3 regions of the Streptomyces sp. WMMC940 genome follow, and region 3 is predicted to be linked to each of the others. Evidence: riboswitches for the same ligand, from Rfam matches in the RefSeq annotation. Region 3 holds a riboswitch; each other region holds the start of a gene.

Region 1 (5,483 bases), 1.4 Mb from region 3:
GTCCGGGAGGAGCACACCCTGGCGCGCCGCGGCGCGGAGCGGCTGTGGCGGCAGCTGCACGACCTGGACTACGTCCACGCGCTGGGCGCGCTGACCGGCGGCCAGGCGGTGCAGCAGGTCAAGGCGGGCCTTCAGGCGATCTACCTGTCGGGCTGGCAGGTGGCCGCGGACGCCAACCAGGCCGGACACACCTACCCCGACCAGAGCCTGTACCCGGCCAACTCCGTGCCGCAGGTGGTGCGCCGGATCAACAACGCGCTGCTGCGTGCCGACCAGATCGCCACCGCGGAGGGCGCGGGCGACACGACGGACTGGCTGGCGCCGATCGTCGCTGACGCGGAGGCCGGTTTCGGCGGTCCGCTGAACGCCTTCGAGCTGACCAAGGGCATGATCGCCGCCGGTGCGGCCGGCATCCACTACGAGGACCAGCTGGCGTCCGAGAAGAAGTGCGGCCACCTCGGCGGCAAGGTCCTGGTGCCGACCTCGCAGCACATCCGCACCCTCAACGCGGCGCGCCTCGCCGCCGACATCGCCGACACACCGACCGTGATCATCGCACGTACGGACGCGCTCGCCGCCAACCTGCTGACCAGCGACGTCGACGAGCGCGACGCCGAGTTCGTCACCGGCGAGCGCACCGCCGAGGGCTTCTACCGGGTGCGCAACGGCATGGCGCCGGTCATCGCGCGCGGTCTGGCCTACGCCCCGTACGCCGACCTGATCTGGGTGGAGACCGGTACCCCGGACCTCGCACAGGCCCGCGAGTTCGCCGAGGCGATCCACGCCCGGTACCCGGACCAGATGCTCGCCTACAACTGCTCCCCGTCCTTCAACTGGAAGGCCGCACTGGACGACGACCGGATCGCCAAGTTCCAGCGCGAACTCGGCGCCATGGGCTACAGGTTCCAGTTCATCACCCTGGCCGGGTTCCACTCCCTGAACCACGGCATGTTCGACCTCGCCCGCGGCTACGCCGAGCACGGCATGACCGCCTACGTCGACCTCCAGGAGAAGGAGTTCGCGGCCCAGGAGCACGGCTTCACCGCGGTCAGGCACCAGCGCGAGGTCGGCACCGGCTACTTCGACCTGGTCTCCACGGCCGTCAACCCCGCCTCCTCCACCACCGCCCTGGCCGGCTCCACGGAGGAAGAGCAGTTCCACTAGGCCACCCGGCCGGAAGCCTCGCCGCGAGGCTCCCCATGGCCGAGCGGAGAGGCGGACGACCGTCCCCGTCCGCCCTCCGCTCCCACCCCTCAGGAGATCCCGATGTCCACCACCGCACTCACCCAGCAGGTCCGTGTCCTCGCCACGCCCGGCCACCGGCACGACGAGATCCTCACCCCCGCCGCCCTCGACTTCGTCGGTCATCTGGCCGAAGCCTTCGGAAAGCGCCGCCTGGACCTCATGAAGGAGCGCCGCCGGCAGGCACTGCGACTGGCATCGGGAGCCCCCCTCGTTTTCCCCATGGTCTCCCGCACCGTGCGCGCGGACCCGTCGTGGCGCGTCGCGCCTCCCGCCCCCGGTCTCGCCGACCGCCGTGTGGAGATCACCGGGCCGCCGGACCGCCGGATGGCCGTCAACGCGCTCAACTCCGGCGCCACGGTGTGGATGGCGGACTTCGAGGACGCCACCTCCCCCACCTGGGGGAACGTCATCGGCGGGCAGCTCACCCTCCTCGACGCCATCGAGCGCCGGATCGACTTCACCACGCCGGAGGGCAAGGAGTACCGGCTCGCGGACCCGGACGAGCTCGCCACCATCATGGTCCGCCCCCGCGGCTGGCATCTGGACGAGGAGCACCTGGAGTACGACGGCCGCCCCGTGCCCGCCGCATTGGTGGACTTCGGCCTGTACTTCTTCCACTGCGCCCAGCGGCAGATCGACGCCGGGTACGGCCCGTACTTCTACCTGCCGAAACTGGAGAACCGGTACGAGGCCCGGCTCTGGAACGACGTCTTCCTCCTCTCCCAGGATCTGCTCGGCATCCCGCGGGGCACGATCCGGGCCACGGTCCTGATCGAGACGATCACCGCCGCGTTCGAGATGGAGGAGATCCTCCACGAGCTGCGCGAGCACAGCGCCGGCCTCAACGCGGGCCGCTGGGACTACCTCTTCAGCTTGATCAAGACCTTCGGGCACCGGACCGACTTCCTCCTCCCCGACCGGGCGAAGGTCACGATGACCGCCCCGTTCATGCGCGCCTACACCGAACTCCTCGTGCGCACCTGCCACAAGCGCGGTGCCCACGCCATCGGCGGAATGTCCGCCCATGTGCCCGGCAAGGACCCTGCCGCGAACGAGGCCGCGCTCGCCAAGGTCCGGCTCGACAAGGAACGCGAGGCCGAGGACGGCTTCGACGGCTCCTGGGTCGCCCATCCGGCCCTGGTCCCCGTCTGCCGCGAGGTCTTCGACGGCGTCCTCGGCAAGCGGCCCGACCAGATCGACCGCACCCGCGACGACGTCGAGGTGACCCCGGCCGACCTGCTGTCGGTGCGTCGCATCAGCGGCCCGCCCACGCCGGAGGGGGTCCGCACCAACATCGCCGTGGCACTGCGCTACTTCGCCGCCTGGCTGCGCGGACAGGGCGCCGTGGCGCTGTACGGCCTGATGGAGGACGCCGCCACCGCCGAGATCGCCCGCGTGCAGATCTGGCAGTGGCTGCGGCACCGCGTCATCGAACGGCAGACGGTGCTGCTGCTGCTCGACGACGAGCTCGCGGCGCTCGGAGCCGAGCACCCCTGGGCGCCATTGGAGGACATCCGGGCGCTCTTCGAACGGGCCACCCTGGCCGGTGAGTTGCCGCTGTTCTTCACACCGGACGCCTACACCCGTCACCTCGTGGAGCGGACGGAGGCCGGGGCATGAGCGGGGACATCACGCGCGTCGGTGTGGTCGGCGGAGGGCAGATGGGCGCCGGCATCGCCGAGGTGTGCGCGCGGGCCGGGCTCGACACCGTGGTCTGCGAGGCGGATGCGATCGCCGCGCGCACAGCCAGGGACCGGGTGGCGGCGTCGCTCGACCGTGCGGTGCGGCGCGGAAAGCTGGAGGAGTCCGCCGCGCGGGACGCCCTCACCCGCATGGTGTTCACCGGCAGCCTGGAAGACCTCGCCGACCGGCAGCTCGTGATCGAGGCCGTCATCGAGAACACCGACGCCAAGACCGAGGTCTTCGCCAACCTCGACAAGATCGTCGAGGACCCGGAAGCCGTCCTGGCGACCAACACCTCCTCCCTCCCCGTCATGCGGCTCGGGATGGCGACCGGTCGGGCCGACCGGGTCGTGGGACTGCACTTCTTCAACCCGGTACCCGTACTGCCGCTCGTGGAGGTCGTGACCTCCCTGCACACGTCGGCGGTGGCGGCCGCCACCGTCGAGGACTTCGCGACCGGCACCCTCGGCAAGACCGTGATCCGCTCCCAGGACCGGGCCGGCTTCGTCGTCAACGCGCTGCTCATCCCCTACCTGCTGTCCGCGATCCGCATGGCGGAGTCCGGATTCGCCACGGCCACCGACATCGACGCCGGCATGGAACTTGGCTGCGCCCACCCCATGGGTCCGCTCAAGCTCGCCGACCTGATCGGCCTCGACACCGTCGCCTCGATCGCCGAGTCCCTCTACGACGAGTTCAAGGAGCCGCTGTACGCCCCGCCGCCGTTGCTCCAGCGGATGGTCGAGGCAGGACTGTTGGGCCGGAAGACCGGACGCGGGTTCCACGCGTACGACCGTGCCTGACGATCCAAGTCCACCGGGCTGAGGGGCCCGGGAGGGCCCGGGCTGGGAGGCCCGGGTGGCGTCACAGGGAAAGGGCGGGAGCGCGAGTGCGGCGCTCCCGCCCTGCGGCGTCACCGCCTCGCGGTCCACTTCACCATCCGGATCGTGGACGCCGCGCCGCTCAGGCTCGTGTCACCGACTAGGCTGACCCGTGCAGCTGGTTCGCCCCGTCCTCCAGGCGGGACGTCGCAAGAGGGAACCCGGTGGGAATCCGGGACTGCCCCGCAGCGGTGAGCGGGAACGACCGCCGTCAAACGCACTGGGTCCTCCGTACCGGACCTGGGAAGCGACGGCCAGTAGGTGCCCTCCGGTCAGGAGGACGTGCCCGCGAGTCCGAAGACCTGCCCGTTGCCCGCGCGCGGACCACTCCGTGCGTGGACATCCCGGTGACCTCGAGGGCGGGTCGGCGTACATACCAGGCGATCGACCGTGCCTTGCCGCGCACGCTCGTACCGTCCGGTTCGTCACCCCTTCGCGCTCTCGTCCCACCTCCGGGATCTCAGGGATTCATCTCGCGAAGGAGATCTCCGTGACACCGAAGTCCGCAGCCGCGGCAGCACGGGCCACCGTGTACGGCTACCCCCGCCAGGGCCCGAACCGGGAACTGAAGAAGGCGATCGAGGGCTACTGGAAGGGCCGAGTCACCGCCGACGCCCTCCGTGCCACCGCCGCCGAACTGCGCCGCTCCAACTGGCAGCAGCTCGCCCAGGCCGGCATCCACGAGGTGCCCACCGGCGACTCCTCGTACTACGACCACGTCCTCGACACCAGCGTCATGGTCGGCGCGATCCCCGAGCGCCACCGCGCCGCCGTCGAGGCGGACGCCCTGGGCGGATACTTCGCCATGGCGCGCGGCACGCAGGACGTGGCGCCGCTGGAGATGACGAAGTGGTTCGACACGAACTACCACTACCTGGTCCCGGAACTGGGTCCGGACACCGTCTTCACAGCCGACTCGACCAAGCAGGTCGCCGAGCTGACGGAAGCCCAGGCTCTCGGCCTGACCGCACGCCCCGTCCTGGTCGGCCCGGTCACGTACCTCCTGCTCGCCAAGCCCGCCCCCGGCGTGCCCGCGGACTTCGAGCCGCTCACCCTTCTGGACCGGCTGCTGCCCGTGTACGCCGAGGTCCTCGCCGACCTGCGCGCGGCCGGGGCCGAATGGGTGCAGCTCGACGAGCCCGCCCTCGTCCAGGACCGCACCCCGGCCGAGCTGAACGCCGCCGAGCGCGCATACCGCGAGATCGGCGCCCTCGCCGACCGGTCCAGGCTGCTCGTCGCCTCGTACTTCGACCGGCTCGGCGACGCCCTGCCGGTGCTCGCCAAGGCCCCGGTCGAGGGACTCGCCCTGGACTTCACCGAGTCCGCCGCCGCCAACCTGGACGCCCTCGCCGCCGTCGGCGGACTTCCCGGAAAGCGCCTGGTCGCGGGTGTGGTCAACGGCCGCAACATCTGGGTCGACGACCTGGAGAAGTCGCTGTCCACCCTCGCCACCCTGCTCGGACTGGCCGACCGGGTCGACGTGGCCGCCTCCTGCTCGTTGCTCCATGTGCCGCTGGACACGGCCCCGGAGCGGGACATCGAGCCGCAGATCCTGCGCTGGCTCGCCTTCGCGAAGCAGAAGACGGCCGAGATCGTCACCCTCGCCAAGGGACTCGCCCAGGGCACCGACACGATCACCGCGGAACTCGCCGCCAACCGCGCCGACCTGAGCTC
Region 2 (5,483 bases), 1.1 Mb from region 3:
CTGTTCGCCCTCGACCTCCGGGGCCGGGGCGGCAGCGCGGACACCCCGGGGCCGTACGGCCTCGACGCCCACGCCGCCGATCTGTGCGCGGCGGCCGAGCACTGGGGCGACGGCGCGCCCGTCGCGGTCACGGGCCAGTCGATGGGGGCGTGTGTGGCGCTGCGGGCCGCCGCGCGACGCCCGGAGCTCTTCGACCGGCTGCTGCTGATCGACGGCGGACTGCCGATGCCCCTGGAGGACGGCGCCGATCCCGATGCCGTGCTCGACGCCTCGATGGGGCCGGTCCTGGCGCGGCTCGCCCGGACGTTCGAGAGTGACGAGGCGTACCTGGACCTCTTCCGCGCCCATCCCGCCCTCGGCCCCGAATGGAACGACGACATCGAGGCGTACGTCCGCTACGACATCACGGGCCCCTCCGGCACCCTTCGAGCCCGCGCCCGGGAGGGCCCGGTCCGCCTCGACGGCCGCGCGCTGCTCACCTCGGCACCGGCCCTCGCCGAGGACCTGGCGGGGCTCGCGGTGCCGGCGATGCTGCTCCACGCGCCCCGAGGACTGACGGGGGCGGAGCCGGGCATGCTGTCCGACGCGCTGGTCGCGCACTGGACGGCCCGGACGCCGCGGCTGACGGCGGAGGCGGTGCCGGACTGCAACCACTGGACGATCCTCATGGGCCCCCGGGCGAAGACGGTCGCCGACCGGCTCGTGGGCATGGTGTGAGGCTCGGCGCACGCGCCCGGGGGCGCGGGCGGGGCGCGGCGTCCCACCGGTCCTGGTGCCCGCGCAGGCAATCCGACTTATGGTGCAAGGAGTCGGCTTCAGCTCGTCGCACCTCGGTGCGGACAGCCCGGCCCTCCAGTGCACACCGCTCGGAAAGGGTGGACCCGATGCACCCAGCCCTCAGCTCCGACGACCTGGTCCGGCTCCGCCGGCAGCGCCCCTATCCCGCGGTGTCGGTGCTCATGCCCACGCACCGCCGTGAGCCGGACAGCGCGCAGGACCCGGTCCGGCTGCGCAATCTCATGACCGAGGCCAAGGAGCAGCTCAAGGCCGATCCCTCCGTCACCCGGGACACCCGGATCGATGTGTCCGAGCAGCTCGACCGGGCCCTGGCCGAGATCGACCTGGTGCACGCGGAGGACGGGCTCGTGGTCTTCGCCGCGCCGGGCGAGCACGAGGTGTGGACGCTCGGCCGGCCGGTGCCCGAGCGCGTGGTGCTGTCGGACACCTATCTGACCCGCAACCTCGTCTCGGCACAGGCCGCCGAGCGTCCCTTCTGGGTCCTGGCGGTCGCCTCGGACCGGGCCACCCTGTGGAGCGGCGCGGCCGACCGCCTCTCCGAGGAGCGCACCGGGCCGTTCCCGATGTCCCGCCCCGCGGAGAACTTCGACGCCGAGCGCCAGGAGCGGATCGGGGATGTGCCCAGCACCTTCCAGGACGAGGACACCCGGCACTTCCTGCGGGAGGCCGACACGGCGCTCGCCTCGGTGCTGAAGGCCGACCCTCGGCCTCTGTACGTGACCGGCGAGCCCGCCGCGCTCGCCCTCCTCGACGACGTCGGCACGGCCGCGAAGGGCCAGGCCGTCCACGCGCCCCGGGGCGGGGTGGCGGGCGGCTCCGCCGACGCGGTCTGGCAGGCGGTGCGGCCGTTCGTCGAGGCCCGCGCGCAGCAGGAGGTCTCCGGCGTGCTCGAGGAGCTGGACCGGGCCAGGGGCAGGCGCGCCTTCGCCGCCGGCGTCGACGAGATCCGACAGAACGTGGAGACGGGCCGGGTCGCGCTGCTAGCCGTGGAGGAGAACTACCGCGAGACGGTGCGGGACACCGGCGCCCACCTCCTGCCCGCCGACACCGGCGACCTGGACGCGCTGGTCGACGTCGTGGACGAGATCGTCGAGAAGTCCCTGGAGACGGGCGCGCAGGTGCGGTTCGTCCCGGACGGCACGCTTGCGGGAATGGGCGGCATCGCGAGCGCACTGCGCTACTGACCGGCCTCCGCCGGGCGGCCGGCAGGGAACCTCCGGCCGCCCCGCCGACGGTGCCGACGGATCGGCGGGAGCGCGGTGCCGTGCGGGCCGTTTGCGCCGATACTGGCAGAGGGTGTGCGGCCCGTACCGCCACGGCCCGGCCTGAGAGGACACCGTCCGGAGTGATCGTCGCCAGTCCACCAGGAGGTTCCCATGAGGATGCTCATCAATGTCCCCGAGACGGTCGTCGCCGACGGCCTGCGAGGTCTGGCCGCGGCGCACCCCGGGCTGAACGTCGACGTGGAGAACAGGGTCGTGGTGCGGGGGGACGCCCCGGTCGCGGGCAAGGTGGGCCTGGTGTCCGGCGGCGGGTCGGGGCACGAGCCCCTGCACGGCGGGTTCGTGGGGGTCGGGATGCTCTCGGCGGCGTGCCCCGGCGAGGTCTTCACGTCCCCGGTGCCGGACCAGATGGCCCGGGCCGCGGCGGCGGTGGACAGCGGGGCGGGTGTGCTCTTCGTGGTCAAGAACTACACCGGCGACGTGCTGAACTTCGACATGGCCCGGGAACTCGCCGAGGACGAGGGCGTCCAAGTGGCCAAGGTGCTCGTCAACGACGACGTGGCCGTGCAGGACAGCCTCTACACGGCGGGCCGGCGCGGTACGGGCGCGACGCTCTTCGTGGAGAAGATCGCGGGCGCCGCGGCGGAGGAGGGCGCGCCGCTGGAGCGGGTCGAGGCCGTCGCCCGTCGGGTCGGCGAGCGGTCACGCAGCTTCGGTGTCGCGCTCAGCGCCGTCACGACCCCCGCCAAGGGCACCCCGACGTTCGACCTGCCGTCCGGCGAACTGGAGTTGGGGATCGGCATCCACGGCGAGCCCGGCCGGGAGAGGCGGCCGATGATGACGTCGCGGGAGATCGCGGACTTCGCGGTGAACGCGGTTCTGGAGGACCTGCAGCCGTCCAGTCCGGTGCTGGCGCTGGTCAACGGCATGGGCGCGACACCGCTGCTGGAGCTGTACGGGTTCAACGCGGAGGTCCACCGGGTGCTCGCCGAGCGGGGCGTGCCGGTGGCCCGGACCCTGGTCGGCAACTACGTCACCTCGCTCGACATGGCCGGCTGCTCGGTGACGCTGTGCGAGGCGGACGAGGAGATCCTGCGGCTGTGGGACGCCCCGGTGGAGACGCCCGCGCTGCGCTGGGGCCGCTGAGTCATGCCCGGCCCGGCCGACGGCGGCTTCGCGTCCGCGGGCCGCGACGACGCGCGCGGGGAAACCGGTGCGCCACGAGAAGGAGACGCTGTGCTCGACGCGGATTTCTTCCTCCGCTGGATGAACGCCCTGGCCGAGGCGGTGGACCGCGAGGCGGGCCGGCTCACCGAGCTCGACGCCGCGATCGGGGACGCCGACCACGGAACGAATCTGCAGCGGGGTTTCACGGCGGTGCGGGCGGCGCTGGAGAAGGACGCGCCGGACACCCCCGGTGCCGTGCTGATGCTGACCGGGCGGCAGTTGATCTCGACGGTCGGTGGGGCGTCGGGGCCGCTGTACGGCACGCTGCTGCGGCGGGCCGGAAAGGCGCTCGGCGACGAGCCCGAGGTGTCGCGGGCGCAGCTCGCCGAGGCGCTGCGCGCGGGGATCGCGGCGGTGGCGCAGCTCGGCGGCGCGAAGGCCGGGGACAAGACGATGCTGGACGCGCTGGAGCCCGCGGCCGCGGCGCTGGACGAGTCCTTCGCGGCGGCGCGGGAGGCCGCCGACGAGGGCGCGGCGGCGACCGTGCCGATGCTGGCCCGCAAGGGGCGGGCGAGCTATCTGGGCGAGCGCAGCATCGGGCACCAGGATCCGGGGGCGACGTCCTCCGCCCTGCTGGTCGGGGCCCTCGAGGAGGCCGCGCGATGACCGGCCCGGTCGGGATCGTCCTCGTCTCGCACAGCGCGCAGGTCGCGGAGTCGGTCGCCGACCTCGCCCGGAGGCTGGCCGGCTCCGGCGACGCCGTACCGGTCGCCGCGGCGGGCGGGACGGCGGACGGGGGCCTCGGCACCAGTTCGGAGCTGACGGCGCGTGCCGCGCACGAGGTGGACCGGGGCGCCGGAGTGGCCGTGCTGGTCGACATCGGCAGCGCCGTGCTGACGGTCAAGGCGCTGCTGGCCGAGGGCGACGAACTTCCGGAGGAGACCAGGCTGGTGGACGCGCCGTTCGTGGAGGGCGCCGTCGCCGCGGTGGTCACCGCGGCCGCCGGCGCGGATCTGGACGCGGTGGAGGCGGCGGCCGCGGAGGCGTACGACTACCGCAAGGTGTGACCGTACGCATCCGCGCGCGGCTTGTGATGGACCTGGTCAACGCACTAATGTCGCAGGGCCTTGGTGAACGGGAAACCGGTGGAGTACCGGTGCGGCCCTCGCCACTGTGATCGGGAAGTCCGGCTCTCTCCGCAAGGAAGCCACTGGACCGCCACGGGAGACCGTGGTGTCCGGGAAGGCGGAGCCCGGGCGGCAGGACCCGTCAGCCAGGAGACCGGCCGGGGCGCGTTGTCCATCCACGAGGTGCTGGAGAGGGTCTCCCAACCATGCATATAGCCGAGGGGTTTCTGCCCCCTGTGCACGCGGCCGCCTGGGGCGTCGCGTCCGCCCCCTTCGTGATCCACGGCGTACGGGCGCTCACCCGTGAGGTCAGGGCGAATCCCGAGTCCACCCTGCTGCTCGGCGCGTCGGGCGCCTTCACCTTCGTCCTCTCGGCGCTCAAGATCCCTTCCGTGACCGGCAGTTGCTCGCACCCGACCGGCACGGGGCTGGGCGCGATCCTGTTCCGGCCACCGATCATGGCAGTGCTCGGCACGATCACCCTGCTCTTCCAGGCGCTGCTGCTGGCCCACGGCGGACTGACCACGCTCGGTGCGAACGTGTTCTCGATGGCGATCGTCGGGCCGTGGGCCGGGTTCGCGGTGTACGCGCTGCTGCGCCGGTCCGGGGCGCCGCTGATGGTGGGCGTCTTCTTCGGCGCGTTCGTCGCGGACCTGTCCACGTACTGCGTCACCAGCGTGCAGCTGGCGCTGGCATTCCCCGACCCGGGCAGCGGCGTGGCCGGCGCCCTGGCCAAGTTCGGCGGCATCTTCGCGTTCACCCAGATCCCGCTGGCCGTGAGCGAGGGCCTGCTCACCGTGCTGGTGATGCGGTTGCTCGTGCAGTCCAGCAAGGGTGAGCTGACCCGCCTCGGAGTGCTCCTCCAGGGCGGCGCCAAGAAGGAGGCCGCGGTCCGATGAGCCGTAACGCGAAGATCAACACGCTGCTGCTGGCGATCGTGGCGGCGCTGGCGGTGCTGCCGCTCGCCCTGGGCCTCGGCGACCACAAGGAGGAGCCCTTCGCGGGTGCCGACGGGGAGGCGGAGACCGCGATCACGGAGATCGCGCCGGACTACGAGCCGTGGTTCGCGCCGCTCTACGAACCTCCGTCCGGGGAGGTCGAGTCGGCGCTGTTCGCCCTCCAGGCGGCGCTGGGTGCCGGTGTCCTGGCCTACTACTTCGGGCTGCGC
Region 3 (5,483 bases):
GGCAACCCTACGTTCGCCCGAGCCACTGACATCTGAACGATTGCCTGGGTACCCGGTAAATGGAGCACATCACCCTGCTGCTCGCGATTGTCGTCGTGACAGCACTCGTGTTCGATTTCACGAACGGCTTCCACGACACCGCCAACGCCATGGCGACGACCATCTCGACGGGTGCGATGAGACCGAAGGCAGCAGTGGCGATGTCCGCCGTGCTGAACCTGGTCGGCGCGTTCCTCTCCGTCGAGGTCGCCAAGACGATCTCGGGCGGCATCATCAACGAAGAGGGCATCCGCACAGAAGTGATCTTCGCCGCGCTCGTCGGCGCGATCCTCTGGAACCTGCTGACCTGGCTGCTGGGCCTCCCGTCCAGCTCCTCGCACGCCCTCTTCGGCGGCCTCATCGGCGCCGCGGTGATGTCGGCCGGCTTCTCGGCCGTCAACGGCGGCACGATCGTCACCAAGGTCCTGATCCCCGCCGTCGCGGCTCCTCTCGTCGCCGGCCTCGCGGCCCTGGTCGCCACCAGGCTGACGTACCGGATCGGTGGCACGACCGAGAACAAGGCCACCTCCAAGGGCTACCGCGCCGGCCAGATCGCCTCCGCCGGCCTGGTGTCCCTCGCCCACGGCACCAACGACGCGCAGAAGACCATGGGCGTCATCACCCTGGCCCTGGTCACCGGAGGCGTCCTCGCCCCCGGCTCGAACCCCCCGATGTGGGTCATCGTCTCCGCCGGTGTCGCGATCGCGCTCGGTACCTACCTCGGCGGCTGGCGCATCATCCGCACGATGGGCAAGGGCCTGACCGACCTCCAGCCGCAGCAGGGCTTCGCCGCCCAGACCAGCGCCGCGACGGTCATCCTGGCCTCCTCGAACCTCGGCTTCTCGCTCTCCACCACCCAGTCCTGCTCGGGTGCCGTGATGGGCGCGGGTCTCGGCCGCAGGGGCGGTGTGGTCCGCTGGTCCACCGCGACCCGGATGTTCGTCGCCTGGGGTCTGACCCTGCCCGCCGCCGGCCTGGTCGCCGCGGCCGCGGAGTTCCTGACCAAGCAGGGCACCTGGGGCATCGCCGCCGTGGCCGTGCTGCTCGTCGCCGGCTCCGGGGCCATCTGGGTGATCTCGCGCCGCAAGCCGGTCGACCACACCAACGTCACGGACGACGAGATCGAGCCCGCGGGAGTCGTCACCACCGCCATCGCGGCCGTCACCCCGCCCCCGGCCGGTGTCGTAGGGAACTCGGTGACCGAGCCCGAGGCGCCGAAGGCCACCATCCCGGCCCAGACCTCCGAGTCCGCTCCGGCACCCGCCGCCACGGTGTAAGGAAAGAACAGCATGAAGATCGACTGGGCAGCTCTGGGCTCCGTCTTCGGCGTGAGCCTCGTCGTGACCGTCGCCCTGGTGGGCCTGTTCACCCTGGGCGTCGCGGGTCTCTCCAAGCAGGAGGCCGCGGCAGCGCAGGGAGGCTCCGCCGGCCTCGCCCGCACGGGTGCGTACACCTGCTTCGCGCTCTGCGCGGCGGCGGTGGCCTTCGGGATCTATCTGATCGTGGTCTGACCGCCGTACGGCACCTCCTCGCACAGGGGCCGGGCGCACCTCCGGGTGGGCCCGGCCCCTGTCGTGTGCGCGCCCGCACCCGCCCCATGTGGGCCTCGGCACACTGTCCCGTCGCAGGTCAAGGGCGAGTTGACGGGCGTTCGGGGACCGTGGTGGACTTCCGGGGCCATTTACGGCGGCAGAAGAGGAAGCCGGTGCGAATCCGGCGCGGTCCCGCCACTGTCACGGGTGCGCTCCCCCTCACGGAGCGTCCCGGAGCCAGGAACTCTCTCCCGCCGGTCACGTCGAGCCAGGGCGCGGACCCTGAGTGAGGACGAACATGCCTGCCGAACCGGGGGGGCCGGGCGCGCCGCGCCCGGACATCACGTTCGCGTACGGCGCCGCGGCCGGGCTGGCCGGCGACCTGCTCCTCGGCGATCCACGCCGCGGGCACCCGGTCGCCGCCTTCGGCCGGGCCGCCGCCGCTCTCGAACGGAGACTCTGGCGCGACCACCGCGGCTGGGGCGCCCTGCACACCGCGGTGTGCGCCGGGGGCGCGATCGCCGCGGGCGCGCTGGCCGCCGCCTCCGCACGCCGGTCGCGCGGCGCCGCCGTCGCCCTGACCGCGGCCGCCACCTGGGCCGTCGTCGGCGGCACCTCGCTGGGCCTGGAGGCGCGGGCGATCGGCGGGGCGCTGGCGGCCGGGGACATCGAGGTCGCCAGGGAGCGGCTGCCGCGTCTGTGCGGGCGCGACCCGCAGGCGCTGGACGGCGCCGGCATCGCCCGCGCCGTCGTGGAGTCCGTCGCCGAGAACACCTCGGACGCCGTCGTGGGCGCGCTCGTCTGGGGCGCGGTCGGCGGGGTGCCGGGCCTCGTCGGGTTCCGCGCCGTCAACACCCTGGACGCGATGGTCGGCCACAAGTCCCCGCGCTACCGGCGGTACGGCTGGGCCTCCGCCCGGCTCGACGACCTCGCGGGCTGGCCCGGGGCCCGGCTCACCGCGGCGCTGGCGACCGCCGCGGGCGGCGACCCGCGCGGCGCCGCCCGCGCCTGGCGCCGGGACGCCGCGAAGCACCCGAGCCCCAACGCCGGTCCCGTGGAGGCCGCGTTCGCCGGAGCCCTCGGCGTACGGCTCGGCGGGACGCTCTCGTACGGCGGCCGGGTCGAGCACCGGCCCGTGCTCAACGGCGCCGGCGGCCGGGCCGTCGAGGTCGCGGACATCGAACGGGCGGTACGGCTCTCGCGGCGCGTGGGGGTGCTGGCGCTCGCGGTGTGCGCGGGCGGGCGCCTCGCGGCCGGGGCCCTGGGGCGGAGGCGCACATGAGTTTCCTGAGTCAACCTCTATGCCGCCATCCGCGTCTCCGCGGTCGTGTTGATCTTGCTGTTGGATTGGTGGATCACGGGGTCATAGCAGGTGCCGTCGCGCCAGCAGGCCCACATCACGCGGAGCCATGCTCGGGCCAGGATGCGGATCGCGTGGGGGTGTCGCTTCTTGCGCGCCCTGGCGTCGTTGTAGATCTTGGCGGCCCAGTCGCTGCCGTGGCGGCTGTTGTCGGCGAAGGTCGTCAGCGCGAGTCGAGCTCTTCGGTTGGTCGCGAAGCGGAAGGAGAGTGTGCGGGCCTTGCCCGAGGCCCGGGTGACCGGGACGACGCCAGCTTCGGCGACGAGTTGTTCGCAGGTCTGGGCGCGTTCCAGGATCGGGCCGATCTCGCCGATGATCTGCCCGAGGCTGACCTTGCCGATGCGCGGCATGGTGGCGAAAAGCGGTGCGTAGGGATGGGTTGCGGCTGCTTCGGCGATGGACTTGTCCAAGACACGGATCGTCGCGCGTATGCCCTGCACCAGCTGCACCTGGACTCGGACGAGCTGTCCGGCGACCTGTTCGCTGAGGCGGGAGGCGGCCTTCGGGGCCAAGCGCAGGCGTTCGATCAGGACGCTGCCGGGCTTCTTCCCGGAGTATCCGTGGCGCTTGCACCAGGCTTCGAGACGTCCGGCGGTGAGCCTGGCGGCGGAGGCCGGGGTGGGGTAGCGCTCCAGGAAGGCCATGGCGATGTCGCTGTCGAGTTCGTAGAAGACGGCCTTGCCCCCGGGCCAGTGCTCGTCCAGCAGGGCGGCGAGCTGGTTGACGGCGGCGACCTTGGCCTCGATGTGGTCGGCACGCTGCCGGGTGAGGGCCTGGAGGTCGAGGGTGGCCTGCTCGGTGGGTTCCAGTCTGGGCAGCATGTGCCCGTCGGTGCGCAGGTAGTCGGCGAGTTTCATGCTGTCGCCGGCGTCGGTCTTGGCCTTGGAGGCGCCCCAGCGTGCCCGCATGGCGTGGAAGGCGTTGGGGTGCACCGGCACGATGGGGTGTCCGGCGGCAAGGAGGCGGTCGACGGCCAGGCCGCGGGTGGTCTCGATCGCTACGGGCAGGTCTGCCGGAGCACCGTGTTTGCGCAGCCTCGCCAGAGTCTTGGTGAACCCCTCCTCGGTGTGGGCGAGTTCCCACCGGTCGATGCGTTTTCCGGCGTCGTCCATGACGGTCACGTCATGGGTCTCGGTCGCCCAGTCCCACCCGATGAACACGAAGGTCGTACTCCTGTGCCTGTGACGGAGCACCTGCCCGGTGATGAGGTCGTCTGCCGGGAGCTCATTAATCGGCCCTCTGCGGGGCGTGTCCCTGAAGCCGATCAGACGGCCTCGGCCCGGCGGGGCTGGCGTAACTCATGTTGGCCGTCGAGCAGCTCGCGACACTGGCCATGCACCCACCGGGACCGAGAGGTCACAACCCTACCGAAGAGGGCTGCAGAAAGGATGGTCCTCTAATGAGCGGGGGCGGGCTGCTGGTCGCCGGCACCACCTCGGACGCCGGAAAGAGCGTCGTCACGGCGGGGATCTGCCGTTGGCTGGTGCGCCGGGGCGTGAAGGTCGCGCCCTTCAAGGGGCAGAACATGTCCCTCAACTCCTTCGTCACCCGCGAGGGCGCCGAGATCGGCCGGGCGCAGGCCATGCAGGCGCAGGCCGCACGGGTGGAACCCACGGCCCTGATGAACCCGGTGCTGTTGAAGCCCGGCGGCGACCGGTCCAGCCAGGTCGTGCTGATGGGCCGGCCCGTGGGCGAGCTGAGCGCTCGCGGCTACCACGGAGGGCGCCAGAAGGCGCTGTTCGAGCCGGTGATGGACTGCCTGGACGAGTTGCGGAGCACGTACGACGCGGTGATCTGCGAGGGCGCGGGCAGCCCCGCGGAGATCAATCTCCGACGCACGGACATCGTCAACATGGGCATCGCCCGCGCCGCGCGCCTCCCGGTGCTGGTCGTGGGAGACATCGACCGGGGTGGGGTCTTCGCCCAGTTCTTCGGCACGACCGCGCTGCTGACCCCGGAGGACCAGGAGCTGATCGCCGGATACCTCGTCAACAAGTTCCGCGGCGACGTCACGCTGCTCGAGCCGGGGCTGGAGATGCTCCACGGACTCACCGGGCGGCGCACCTTCGGCGTGCTGCCGTACGCGCACGGGCTCGGTATCGACGAGGAGGACGGACTGCGGGTGTCGCTGCGCGGCACCGTGCGCGAGTCGGTGGTGGCGCCGCCGGTCGGCGAGGACGTGCTGCGCGTGGCCGTGTGCGCCGTGCCGCTGATGTCCAACTTCACCGACGTGGACGCGCTGGCCGCCGAGCCGGGAGTGGTCGTGCGCTTCGTCGACCGCCCCGAGGAACTGGCCGATGCCGACCTGGTGATCGTGCCCGGTACCCGCGGCACCGTGCGCGCCCTGGAATGGCTGCGCGAGCGCGGTCTCGCCGGCGCGCTCGCCCGGCGGGCGACGGAGGGCCGGCCCGTGCTCGGCATCTGCGGCGGCTTCCAGGTGCTCGGCGAGCACATCGACGACGAGGTCGAGTCGCGGGCCGGAGCCGTGCCGGGCCTCGGACTGCTGCCGGTCCGGGTGCGCTTCGCCGTGGAGAAGACGCTCGCCCGCCCGT

The links. Region 3 has a riboswitch for cobalamin ahead of O7595_RS26490 (cobalamin biosynthesis protein). Riboswitches for the same ligand answer to the same signal wherever they lie in the genome.
Region 1: it holds a riboswitch for cobalamin, as region 3 does, so the genes downstream of both, metE (5-methyltetrahydropteroyltriglutamate--homocysteine S-methyltransferase) here and O7595_RS26490 (cobalamin biosynthesis protein) in region 3, are expected to answer to the same signal.
Region 2: it holds a riboswitch for cobalamin, as region 3 does, so the genes downstream of both, O7595_RS31280 (energy-coupling factor ABC transporter permease) here and O7595_RS26490 (cobalamin biosynthesis protein) in region 3, are expected to answer to the same signal.

Annotation. Positions count from the first base shown of each region.
Region 1 is NZ_JAPZBC010000001.1:7,379,366-7,384,848, reverse strand. It holds gene aceA (isocitrate lyase) at 1-1,164, shown strand, start outside; gene aceB (malate synthase A) at 1,267-2,865, shown strand; gene O7595_RS32385 (3-hydroxybutyryl-CoA dehydrogenase) at 2,862-3,731, shown strand; cobalamin riboswitch at 3,912-4,133, shown strand; gene metE (5-methyltetrahydropteroyltriglutamate--homocysteine S-methyltransferase) at 4,300-5,483, shown strand, end outside.
Region 2 is NZ_JAPZBC010000001.1:7,089,893-7,095,375, reverse strand. It holds gene O7595_RS31305 (alpha/beta fold hydrolase) at 1-717, shown strand, start outside; gene O7595_RS31300 (baeRF3 domain-containing protein) at 885-1,982, shown strand; gene dhaK (dihydroxyacetone kinase subunit DhaK) at 2,175-3,167, shown strand; gene dhaL (dihydroxyacetone kinase subunit DhaL) at 3,258-3,854, shown strand; gene O7595_RS31285 (PTS-dependent dihydroxyacetone kinase phosphotransferase subunit DhaM) at 3,851-4,255, shown strand; cobalamin riboswitch at 4,272-4,492, shown strand; gene O7595_RS31280 (energy-coupling factor ABC transporter permease) at 4,522-5,214, shown strand; gene O7595_RS31275 (energy-coupling factor ABC transporter substrate-binding protein) at 5,211-5,483, shown strand, end outside.
Region 3 is NZ_JAPZBC010000001.1:6,021,696-6,027,178, reverse strand. It holds gene O7595_RS26500 (inorganic phosphate transporter) at 60-1,316, shown strand; gene O7595_RS26495 (hypothetical protein) at 1,329-1,550, shown strand; cobalamin riboswitch at 1,687-1,838, shown strand; gene O7595_RS26490 (cobalamin biosynthesis protein) at 1,870-2,853, shown strand; gene O7595_RS26485 (IS110 family transposase) at 2,871-4,091, opposite strand; gene O7595_RS26480 (cobyric acid synthase) at 4,331-5,483, shown strand, end outside.